3 regions of the Streptomyces boninensis genome follow, and region 3 is predicted to be linked to each of the others. Evidence: riboswitches for the same ligand, from Rfam matches in the RefSeq annotation. Region 3 holds a riboswitch; each other region holds the start of a gene.
The links. Region 3 has a riboswitch for thiamine pyrophosphate ahead of thiO (glycine oxidase ThiO). Riboswitches for the same ligand answer to the same signal wherever they lie in the genome.

Region 1 (3,265 bases), 2.7 Mb from region 3:
CTTCGGGTTGGTCAGACGACCTTGAATGAGGTCAGCACTGGCAAGGTCAGTCAGGTAGCCCATCCCGTCGCGGCTGGGCTACCTCACCGGACCTGGCTAGGTCGTCAATCCGCAAGCGGTAGGTAGACGCGGTTGCCAGCCGCCGCGAACTCCTTTGACTTCTCCAGCATCCCAGCCTCGATCTCCTCCCGGGTGGCGTCCGCGTCGCCGCCGAACTGCTCTGTGATGCTTCGACTAATCTTCATCGAGCAGAATTTCGGGCCGCACATCGAGCAGAAGTGCGCGGTCTTCGCCGGCTCCGCCGGGAGGGTTTCGTCGTGGAATTCGCGGGCGGTGTCCGGGTCGAGGGCCAGGTTGAACTGGTCTTCCCAGCGGAACTCGAAGCGGGCGTCCGAGAGGGCGTCGTCCCAGTCCTGGGCACCGGGGTGGCCCTTGGCCAGGTCGGCGGCGTGGGCCGCGATTTTGTACGTGATGACGCCGGTCTTCACGTCGTCGCGGTCCGGGAGGCCGAGGTGCTCCTTCGGTGTTACGTAGCAGAGCATGGCCGTGCCCCACCACGCGATCATCGCGGCGCCGATGCCGGACGTGATGTGGTCGTACGCGGGCGCGATGTCGGTCGCCAGCGGGCCGAGCGTGTAGAACGGGGCTTCCTCGCAGATCTCCTGCTGCAGGTCCACGTTCTCCTTGATCTTGTGCATCGGGACGTGGCCCGGGCCCTCGATCATGGTCTGCACGCCGTGCGACTTGGCGATCCGGTTCAGCTCGCCGAGCGTGCGCAGCTCCGCGAACTGCGCCTCGTCGTTGGCGTCCGCGATGGAGCCCGGGCGGAGGCCGTCGCCGAGGGAGAAGGTGACGTCGTAGGAAGCGAGGATGTCGCAGAGCTCGGCGAAGTTCTCGTAGAGGAACGACTCCTTGTGGTGTGCCAGGCACCACGCCGCCATGATCGAGCCGCCGCGGGAGACGATGCCGGTCTTGCGGCGGGCGGTCAGCGGGACGTAGCGGAGGAGGACGCCCGCGTGGACCGTCATGTAGTCGACGCCCTGCTCGGCCTGCTCGATGATCGTGTCCTTGTAGATCTCCCAGGTGAGGTCTTCCGCCCGGCCGTCGACCTTTTCCAGGGCCTGGTAGAGGGGGACCGTGCCGATCGGGACGGGGGAGTTGCGGAGGACCCATTCCCGAGTGGTGTGGATGTTGCGGCCCGTCGAGAGGTCCATGACCGTGTCGGCGCCCCAGCGGGTCGCCCAGGTCATCTTCTCCACCTCCTCCTCGATGGAGGAGGTCACCGCCGAGTTGCCGATGTTGGCGTTGACCTTCACCAGGAAGTTCTTGCCGATGATCATCGGCTCGATCTCGGGGTGGTTGACGTTGGCCGGGAGGACGGCGCGGCCCGCGGCGATCTCGTCGCGTACGAACTCGGCCGTCACGTTCTCGCGGATCGCGACGTACTGCATCTCCGCCGTGATCTCGCCCCGGCGCGCGTACGCGAGCTGCGTCACCGGCTCGCCGGTGCGGCCGCGGCGCGGCTGCCGGGGGCGGCCTGGGAAGACCGCGTCCAGGTTGCGGAGGCCGCCGCGCGGCGATGTGTGCTTGATGCCGTCGTCTTCGGGGCGCAGCTCGCGCCCCGCATAGTCCTCGGTGTCGCCGCGAGCGATGATCCAGTTCTCGCGGAGGGGGGCGAGGCCGCGGCGGACGTCGGTGGTGACGTCCGGGTCGGTGTACGGACCCGAGGTGTCGTACAGCGTCACGGCCTTGCCGTTGGTGAGGTGCACCCGCCGGACCCCGACCTGGAGGTCGGGGCGCGATCCGGTGAGATAGCCCTTGTGCCAGCCGATCTGCTGCTCGGTCTGCGCGTTTTCAGGCGTGCGTGCATCCTGCGAGGTCATGAGACCCACTCCCTACGCCGGCATTACCCGGTAACAGGTTCGGCGGTCGACGCAGCGGTCGCGGATCCCTCTTGGATCCGGCGTCAGCGCCCTCTCAGCCCGGTGCTCCGAGCTCCCGCGATTGCAAAGGTTGACCCTCACGCTAGCCGGTGGGTGCGCCGCCCCGAAAGGGGGCCCTGGAATGATGCGCCCCGTGACCCACTCGCACAGCCACTCGCACAGCCATGATCACGAGCCCGCCCGGCCCGCCTCGCACCACCTGCGGCGGGTGATCGCGGCGGTGTTGATCCCGTTCGCGGTCGCCGTGGTGGCCGGGATGATCGCGCTGTGGCCCGGCGGGCCGCCCGGCGGGAAGCACAGCGGGGTCGGCTTCGATCAGCAGCGCGAGACGGGGCGCGTGACGAAGATCGAGGAGGTGAAGTGCTCCGAGGTCGGGGCCGGGCTGCAGAACCCGGTCGACCCGGGCGCCGGGGAGGGCGGCGGCGGTTCCGGGGGTGACACGCCCGGGGAGCCGAAGCCGAAGAAGGACGACACGTGCGAACGGGCCACCATCGAGGTGATCAGCGGCGGCAAGCTCAAGGGCCGTACCTTCGAGCAGATCGTCACGCCCGACGCCTCCCGCCGGCTCGACCTCGGCCAGGAGCTGGTGGTGTCGTACGAGCCCAAGGCGCCGGAGGAGGTCCAGTTCGGCGTCGTGGACGTGGTGCGCGATGTGCCGATGGGGGTGCTCGCCGGGCTGTTCGCGCTGGCGGTGGTGCTGGTCGGGCGGCTGCGCGGGATGTTCGCCCTGGTGGCGCTGGGGATCAGCTTTCTGATCCTGATCGAGTTCATCCTGCCGGCGATCCTGCGGGGGTCGAATCCGCTGCTGGTCGCGGTGGTCGGGGGCAGCGCGATCATGCTGATCGCGCTGTATATGTGCCATGGCGTCAATGCCAGAACATCGGTGGCGGCGCTGGGCACCCTGGTGTCGCTCGTGGTGATCGGGGTGCTGGGCTCATTCTTCATCGGCTGGTCGAAGCTGACCGGCAATACGGAGGAGACGACCGGCACCATCCACGATCTGTTCCCGGACATCCAGATGAGCGGCCTGCTGCTGGCTGGGGTGCTGATCGGGTCGCTGGGCGTGCTCGACGATGTGACGGTGACGCAGACGTCGGCGGTCTGGGAGCTGAAGCAGGCCAATCCGGCGGCGCACTGGCGGGAGTTGTACGGATCCGCGATGCGCATCGGCCGCGATCACATCGCGTCCGTGGTGAACACGCTGGTGCTGGCGTACGCGGGTGCGGCCTTGCCGCTGCTGCTGCTCTTCTCGGTCGCCAAGGTGGGCACGGGGACGGTGGCCACGAGCGAGTTCGTGGCGGAGGAGATCGTACGGACGCTGG
Region 2 (3,265 bases), 4.8 Mb from region 3:
CGGCCGCGCGGTCAGCTTCGGGTCCACGAGCGTCAGCGCCGTCTCCCGCCGCCGCACCGTCCACGCGTGCAGCGCGAGGATCGCCGCCACCGCCGCGAACTGCACCAGGGTGAGCACGGCCGCCGCCGGCAGGTCGAGAAAGTCGGCGGTCTGGCGGTAGATCTCCACTTCCAGCGTGGCGTAGTACGGGCCACCGAGGATCTGGATCACGCCGAAGGAGGTGAAGGTGAAGAGGAACGTCATCAGCGCCGCGGCGGCCACCGCGGGCAACAACGCCGGCAGCGTCACCCGCCGCCAGGCCGCAAACCGGCCCGCGCCCAGCACCCGCGCCGCCTCCTCCTGCCGCGGGTCGAGCTGCGCCCACAGCCCGCCCACGGTCCGTACGACGACGGCGTAGTTGAAGAAGACGTGCGCGAGGAGGATCGCCCAGACCGTGGTGTCCAGCCGTACGCCCCACGCCTCGTCGAGCAGCCCGCCCCGCCCGACCAGCGCAAGGAACGCGGAGCCGACGACCACCGTCGGCAGCACGAAGGGGATGGTCACGACGGCGCGCAGCAGCTGCTTGCCGGGGAAGTCGAAGCGCGCGAAGACGTACGCGCCGGGGAGCGCGATCAGGAGGGTGAGCGCGGTGGAGGCCGCCGCCTGCCAGGCCGTGAACCACAGCACCGACAGGATGGCCGGGTCCCCGGCCACCTCCCCGATCCGGCCGAACTGCCAGGTCCCGCCCTCGTGCAGCCCACGGGCGACGATGGCGCCGACCGGATACGCGAAGAAGAGCGCGAAGAACGCGACCGGCACGGCCATGAGGCCGAGCCGGGCCAGCGCCCTTCTGCGCGCTACTTGACGACCTGCGAGGTCCACGTCTTGATCCACTGTTCCCGGTTCTCGGTGATCTTCTCCGGGGCGAGGGTCTGCGGATCGTCGATCTTCTCGCCGTACTTCGTGTACACCTCGGGCAGCTTGGCATCCTCGCGCGCCGGGTTCACGAACATCTGCAGCGGCATGTCCTCCTGGAAGGACTTGCCCACCAGGAAGTCGATGAGCTTCTTGCCGCCCTCGGCGTTCCCCGCGTTGCTGAGCAGCCCGGCGAACTCGATCTGCCGGAAGCAGGTCCCGGTGGCGACGCCGGTCGGCGCCTCCTTGGGCTGTGGCTTCAGCTCCAGCACGCCGGCCGGCGGCGAGGAGGCGTACGAGACGACCAGGGGCTTGTCGCCCTTGCCCGCGCCGGAGAAGTTCTCGTAGTACGCCTGCTCCCAGCCGTCGACCACCTGCACGCCGTTGGCCTTGAGCTTCTTCCAGTACGACTCCCAGCCGTCGTCGCCGTACTGCGCGGCGGTGCCGAGCAGGAAGCCGAGGCCGGGGGACGAGGTGGCCGCGTTCTCGGTGACGAGGAGGTTCTTGTACTGCGGCTTGACGAGGTCCGCGAAGGTCTTCGGCGGGTCGAGCTTCTTGTCGGCGAAGTACTTGCGGTCGTAGTTGACGCAGATGTCGCCGTAGTCGACCGGCGTCGCGCGGTGCTTGTCCTTGTCGAGCTGGAGCGCGCCCGGGACCTTGTCCAGGCCCTTGGCCTCGTACGGCTGGAAGAGGCCCTGGTCGAGGCCGCGGGACAGCAGCGTGTTGTCGATGCCGAAGAAGACGTCGCCCTGGGGGTTGTCCTTGCTGAGGATCGCCTGGTTGACGGCGGAGCCCGCGTCCTTGCCCTTGAGGATCTTCAGCTTGAGGCCGGACTCCTTCTCGAACTCCTTCTGCACGGGCTTCGAAATGGCGAAGGAGTCGTGGGTGACGAGGGTGACGGTCTTGGAGTCGCCGGAGCCGCCAGACCCGCCGGACGAGCCGCACCCGGCGACGGCGGCCGTGAGGCCGAGCGCCACGGCGCAGGCTGCGGCGATACGGATGTGCTTCATGTGTGCACCAGGCTTCCTACCCAGCATGATCTGGGCGAGGTTCAGAGGGTCTGCGGCCGTCCTGCCGCACTCTCAGCGCGTGTCCGCGCTCCCCTGCCGGAATATTTGTACGAAAGTACCGTACCAGTGCCCTGACCAGCGTCAGCGCTCAGCGGCCGCCAGCTGGCCGCACGCCCCCTCGATCTCCTGGCCGCGGGTGTCCCGTACGGTCACGGGCACGCCGTGGGCCTCGATGGCCGCGACGAAGGCCTTCTCGTCCTCCGGCCGGGAGGCGGTCCACTTCGAGCCGGGGGTCGGGTTCAGCGGGATGAGGTTGACGTGCACCCGCTTGCCCTTGAGCAGCCGGCCGAGGCGGTCGCCGCGCCAGGCCTGGTCATTGATGTCCCGGATGAGGGCGTACTCGATGGACACCCGGCGCCCGGACTGCTCCGCGTACCCCCAGGCGGCGTCCAGAACCTCGCGGACCTTCCACCGGGTGTTGACGGGCACCAGCTCGTCGCGCAGCTCGTCGTCGGGGGCGTGCAGGGAGACGGCGAGGCGGCACTTCAGGCCCTCGTCGGCAAGTCGATTAATCGCCGGGACCAGCCCCACCGTGGAGACCGTGATGCCGCGCTGCGACAGCCCGAGGCCGTCCGGCTCCGGGTCCGTGAGGCGGCGGATGGCGCCGAGGACGCGGTTGTAGTTGGCGAGCGGCTCGCCCATGCCCATGAAGACGATGTTGGAGAGGCGGGCAGGACCGCCCGGGACCTCCCCGTCCCTGAGCGCCCGCATCCCGTCCATGACCTGGTGGACGATCTCGGCGGTGGAGAGATTACGGGTCAGCCCGGCCTGCCCGGTCGCGCAGAACGGGCAGTTCATGCCGCAGCCGGCCTGCGAGCTGATGCACATGGTGACCCGGTCCGGGTAGCGCATCAGCACGGACTCGACCAGGGTGCCGTCGGTCATCTTCCACAGCGTCTTGCGGGTGGTGTCGTTGTCGCAGCTCAGATGCCGTACGACCGTCATCAGCTCGGGGAAGAGCCCCTCGGCGAGCTTCGCCCGCGAACCGGCCGGGATGTCGGTCCACTGCTCGGGGTCCGTGGCGTACCGCGCGAAATAGTGCTGCGAGAGCTGCTTGGCGCGGAACGGCTTCTCACCGAGCTCCGCCACCGCCTCCTTGCGCTCGGCGGGAGTGAGATCGGCAAGGTGCCGCGGCGGCTTCGTGGCCCCGCGGGGTACGGCAAAGGTGAGCTCTCCGGGCTTTGGCATGATGTGCCCATTGTCCCACAGCGGGCCCGCTGACCTGTGCCGCAGCAATAGGCCTCAGGCCGCGGCCCCAACAGCCCTCAGGCGAGGCCCTCCCAGCCCCAGCGGGGAGTGGG
Region 3 (3,265 bases):
CCACCCGGCCCCGACCACGACGATGTCGTGCTTCGCGGCGAGCACGGGCCGCAGCCGCTCGGCGTCATCGAGGGTGCGCAGGAGATGCACCCCCGGCACCCCCTCGACACCCGCCAGCCTGCTGGGCTCCGCCCCGGTGGCGATGACCAGGGTGTCGTACGGCACCGGCCCGCCCTCGGTCCGCAGCTCCTTCGCCGCGCCGTCGAGCCCGGAGACGTGGACGCCGAGCCGCAGCTCGACCCCGAGGGAGGCGAAGTCGACGTCCAGCGCCGAGTCCTCCGCCTTCCCCAGCAACACGGCCTTGGACAGCGGCGGCCTGTCGTACGGCTGATGAGGCTCGGCACCGATGATCGTGACCGGCCCCTGCCAGCCCTCCTCCCGCAGCGCGACAGCCGTCTGCACGCCGGCCATCCCCGCACCGACGATGACGCAGCGCTGCGCTTGTGTTCGATGGCTCACGCGATCACCTTAGCGGTGGGCGATGGCCGGGGTCCGGGTCAGCGGCTCAGTCGCTCCCAGTCGCGGTGGTCCTTGGCCAGCTGCCACAGCTCGCGCATGGCCTCCTGATCGCCGCCGCACTCACCGGCCCAGCGCTCCACCACCTCCCAGCGCGGGAAGCGGTCGCCGGTCATCACCCGCGACAGATAGCCCGGCGACACCCGCACCCGGCGCCCCATCCAGCGCAGCGACGCGCCGGAGTCCCGCTGCAGCATCGACAGCTCGGCGGCCAGCCGGTGGGCGGGCGACTGGCGGCTCGGGTTGCCGGTGGCGCGCGGGGCCGGGCTCGGCCAGCGGCCGTCGGGGGCCGGGATGAACGGGCGGCGGGCGCCCCGGGCGCGGCGCAGCTGCTCGTCGGCGGAGCCGGGCGGGTAGCGGCGGCGGGCGCTGTCCGGGGCTAGGTCGAGCACCCGGGCGATGGTCTTCCACGGCACGTTGTTGCCCCTGGCCTCGTCCACCAGACCGGCGGTGAGCGCTTCGAGCTGCTCCTTCAGCCGGGTCGCCAGGAGCAGCGGGCGGGCGGTGGCCGCCTCACGCTGGTGCAGGACGCGCAGCTCCCGCAGCCCGTCCTCGATGTCGTGGATCATCTCGGTGACGCTCGGCCCCGTCCGCTCCGGGGCCGCCGCCGGGCCCCGGGAGCGGCGCCGGTGGGCGGCCTGGCGGCAGCGGACGCTGCAGTACTGGGCGGGGCGGCCGCGGGCCGCCGGCGGCGGCAGGAACTCCTGGCAGTGGCGGCAGGTGAGCCCGACAGGCCCTGGATAGGTCATACGGCACTTCCCCTCGTCCGCCGGCCGCGACGAAACGAATTCCGTTCTGCCGCGGGCCGGAACGAAACGGCCAATCCTGTCTGTTGCGCTGCGACGAAAGGCCCGGCCCCGCGAGCGCTCCGCGAGGCCGGGCCGCGGGTCAGCCGACGCCGGCCGCGCGCACCGCCAGCGGAGCGAAGGCGCAGGCAGCGCCCAGCAGCGCGAGCAGCACGCGCGCCCGGAGGCGCTCGGCCGGAATCGCGTTGATCAGCACAACCGGTGTCCTGTGCAGCGCGATAAAGCCCGCGAAGCGCGGAGTTGACCGGTAAACGGCCGGCTTGACCAGGGACACGCGGCGGCGCTGCCGCGTGCGCTGCCGCCTAAGGTTGAAGCGGGATAAGCCCATACGGGCCTCCTGCATGGGGCCCGCGCTCGCTCAACGTAGCCTCACGGTCACGGCCGCGGCATTTTTGCCCAGCCCCGTCGGGTGGCATATGCCAAAGCCGTCAAAGGATCTCCCACTTTTGCTATGCGTTAGCCTGGCGCTGGAAAAGCGCCATCGCGGGAGCCCGGACGCACCGGGCTGAGAGGGGGGCTGTCGGCCCCCGACCGTACGAACCTGATCCGGGTCATGCCGGCGAAGGGAGGGGCTGAATGCCCGTGCATACGCAAGCTGATGTCCTCGTGGTCGGCGGGGGTGTCATCGGTCTGGCCACGGCGTGGCGGGCCGCGCAGCGAGGTCTTACCGCCGCCGTGGTCGACCCTGATCCGGCCCGGCACGGGGCGGCCAATGTCGCCGCCGGGATGCTCGCGGCCGTCACCGAGCTGCATTACGGGGAGCAGGAGCTGCTCGCCCTCAATCTCGAATCCGCGCGCCGCTACGAGGCGTTCGCGGGTGAGCTCCACGACGCCACCGGGCACGAGCTCGGCTACCGGCCCTGCGGCACCCTCGCCGTCGCCCTCGACGCCGACGACCGCGCGCACCTGCGCGAACTGCACGACTTCCAGCGGCAGCTGGGCCTCGAATCCGCCTGGCTGCAAGGCCGCGAGTGCCGCCGCCTGGAACCCATGCTGGCGCCGGGCGTACGGGGCGGGCTGCGGGTCGACGGCGATCACCAGGTCGACCCGCGGCGGCTGGTCGGCGCGCTGCTGGTCGCCTGCGAGCGCGCCGGGGTGCGCTTCCACCGGCGGCAGGCCGCCCGGCTCGTCGTCGAGCGGGACCGCGCCACGGGCGCCGTACTCGACGACGGGACCCGCCTCACCGCCGACCGGACCGTCCTCGCCGCCGGCAGCCACAGCGGGCAGCTCCCCGGCCTCCCGGACGCGGTCCGGCCCGCGGTCCGGCCCGTGAAGGGCCAGGTCCTGCGCCTGCGGATGCCGGCATCGGACTACGGGCCCTTCCTCTCCCGCACCGTCCGCGCCGTCGTCCGCGGCTCGCACATCTACCTGGTGCCGCGCGCCGACGGCGAGCTCGTCATCGGCGCCACGAGCGAGGAGCTCGGCTACGACACCACCGTCACCGCGGGCGGCGTCTACGAGCTGCTGCGCGACGCGCACGCCCTCGTCCCCGGGCTGACCGAGCTGCCGCTGACCGAGACCAGCGCCGGGCTCCGCCCCGTATCGCCGGACAACGGCCCCCTCCTCGGCCCCACCGCCCTCCCGGGCCTGCACCACGCCACCGGCCACGGCCGCAATGGCGTGCTGCTCACGCCGGTCACCGCCGATGTCATGGCGCACGCCCTCGAAGAGGGCGAGCTGCCGCCCGAAGCCCGGCCCTTCTCCGCCCAGCGCTTCGCCAAGGAGCTGACGCACGCATGACGACCCGCATCTCCGTCAACGGCGAGCCCCGCGAGCTCGCCGCGGACACCACCCTCGAAGACCTCGTCACCACCCTCACCAAGGCCCCGAAGGGCGTCGCCGCGGCGGTCAACGAGGCCGTGGTCCCCCGCGGGCAGTGGCCCGCCACCCCCCTCGCCGACGGCGATCGCGTCGAGGTCCTCACCGCAGTCCAGGGAGGCTGA

Region 1: it holds a riboswitch for thiamine pyrophosphate, as region 3 does, so the genes downstream of both, thiC (phosphomethylpyrimidine synthase ThiC) here and thiO (glycine oxidase ThiO) in region 3, are expected to answer to the same signal.
Region 2: it holds a riboswitch for thiamine pyrophosphate, as region 3 does, so the genes downstream of both, ACNNMR_RS32460 (thiamine ABC transporter substrate-binding protein) here and thiO (glycine oxidase ThiO) in region 3, are expected to answer to the same signal.

Annotation. Positions count from the first base shown of each region.
Region 1 is NZ_CP183837.1:4,973,760-4,977,024, reverse strand. Features, by position in the region: gene thiC (phosphomethylpyrimidine synthase ThiC) at 105-1,883, opposite strand; TPP riboswitch at 1,876-2,012, opposite strand; gene ACNNMR_RS22615 (YibE/F family protein) at 2,068-3,265, shown strand, end outside.
Region 2 is NZ_CP183837.1:7,085,625-7,088,889, reverse strand. Features, by position in the region: gene ACNNMR_RS32465 (ABC transporter permease) at 1-804, opposite strand, end outside; gene ACNNMR_RS32460 (thiamine ABC transporter substrate-binding protein) at 837-1,904, opposite strand; TPP riboswitch at 1,901-2,009, opposite strand; gene rlmN (23S rRNA (adenine(2503)-C(2))-methyltransferase RlmN) at 2,046-3,152, opposite strand; gene ACNNMR_RS32450 (group II truncated hemoglobin) at 3,230-3,265, opposite strand, start outside.
Region 3 is NZ_CP183837.1:2,259,179-2,262,443, forward strand. Features, by position in the region: gene ACNNMR_RS10115 (NAD(P)/FAD-dependent oxidoreductase) at 1-459, opposite strand, end outside; gene ACNNMR_RS10120 (helix-turn-helix domain-containing protein) at 498-1,265, opposite strand; gene ACNNMR_RS10125 (hypothetical protein) at 1,405-1,596, opposite strand; TPP riboswitch at 1,796-1,907, shown strand; gene thiO (glycine oxidase ThiO) at 1,899-3,062, shown strand; gene thiS (sulfur carrier protein ThiS) at 3,059-3,265, shown strand.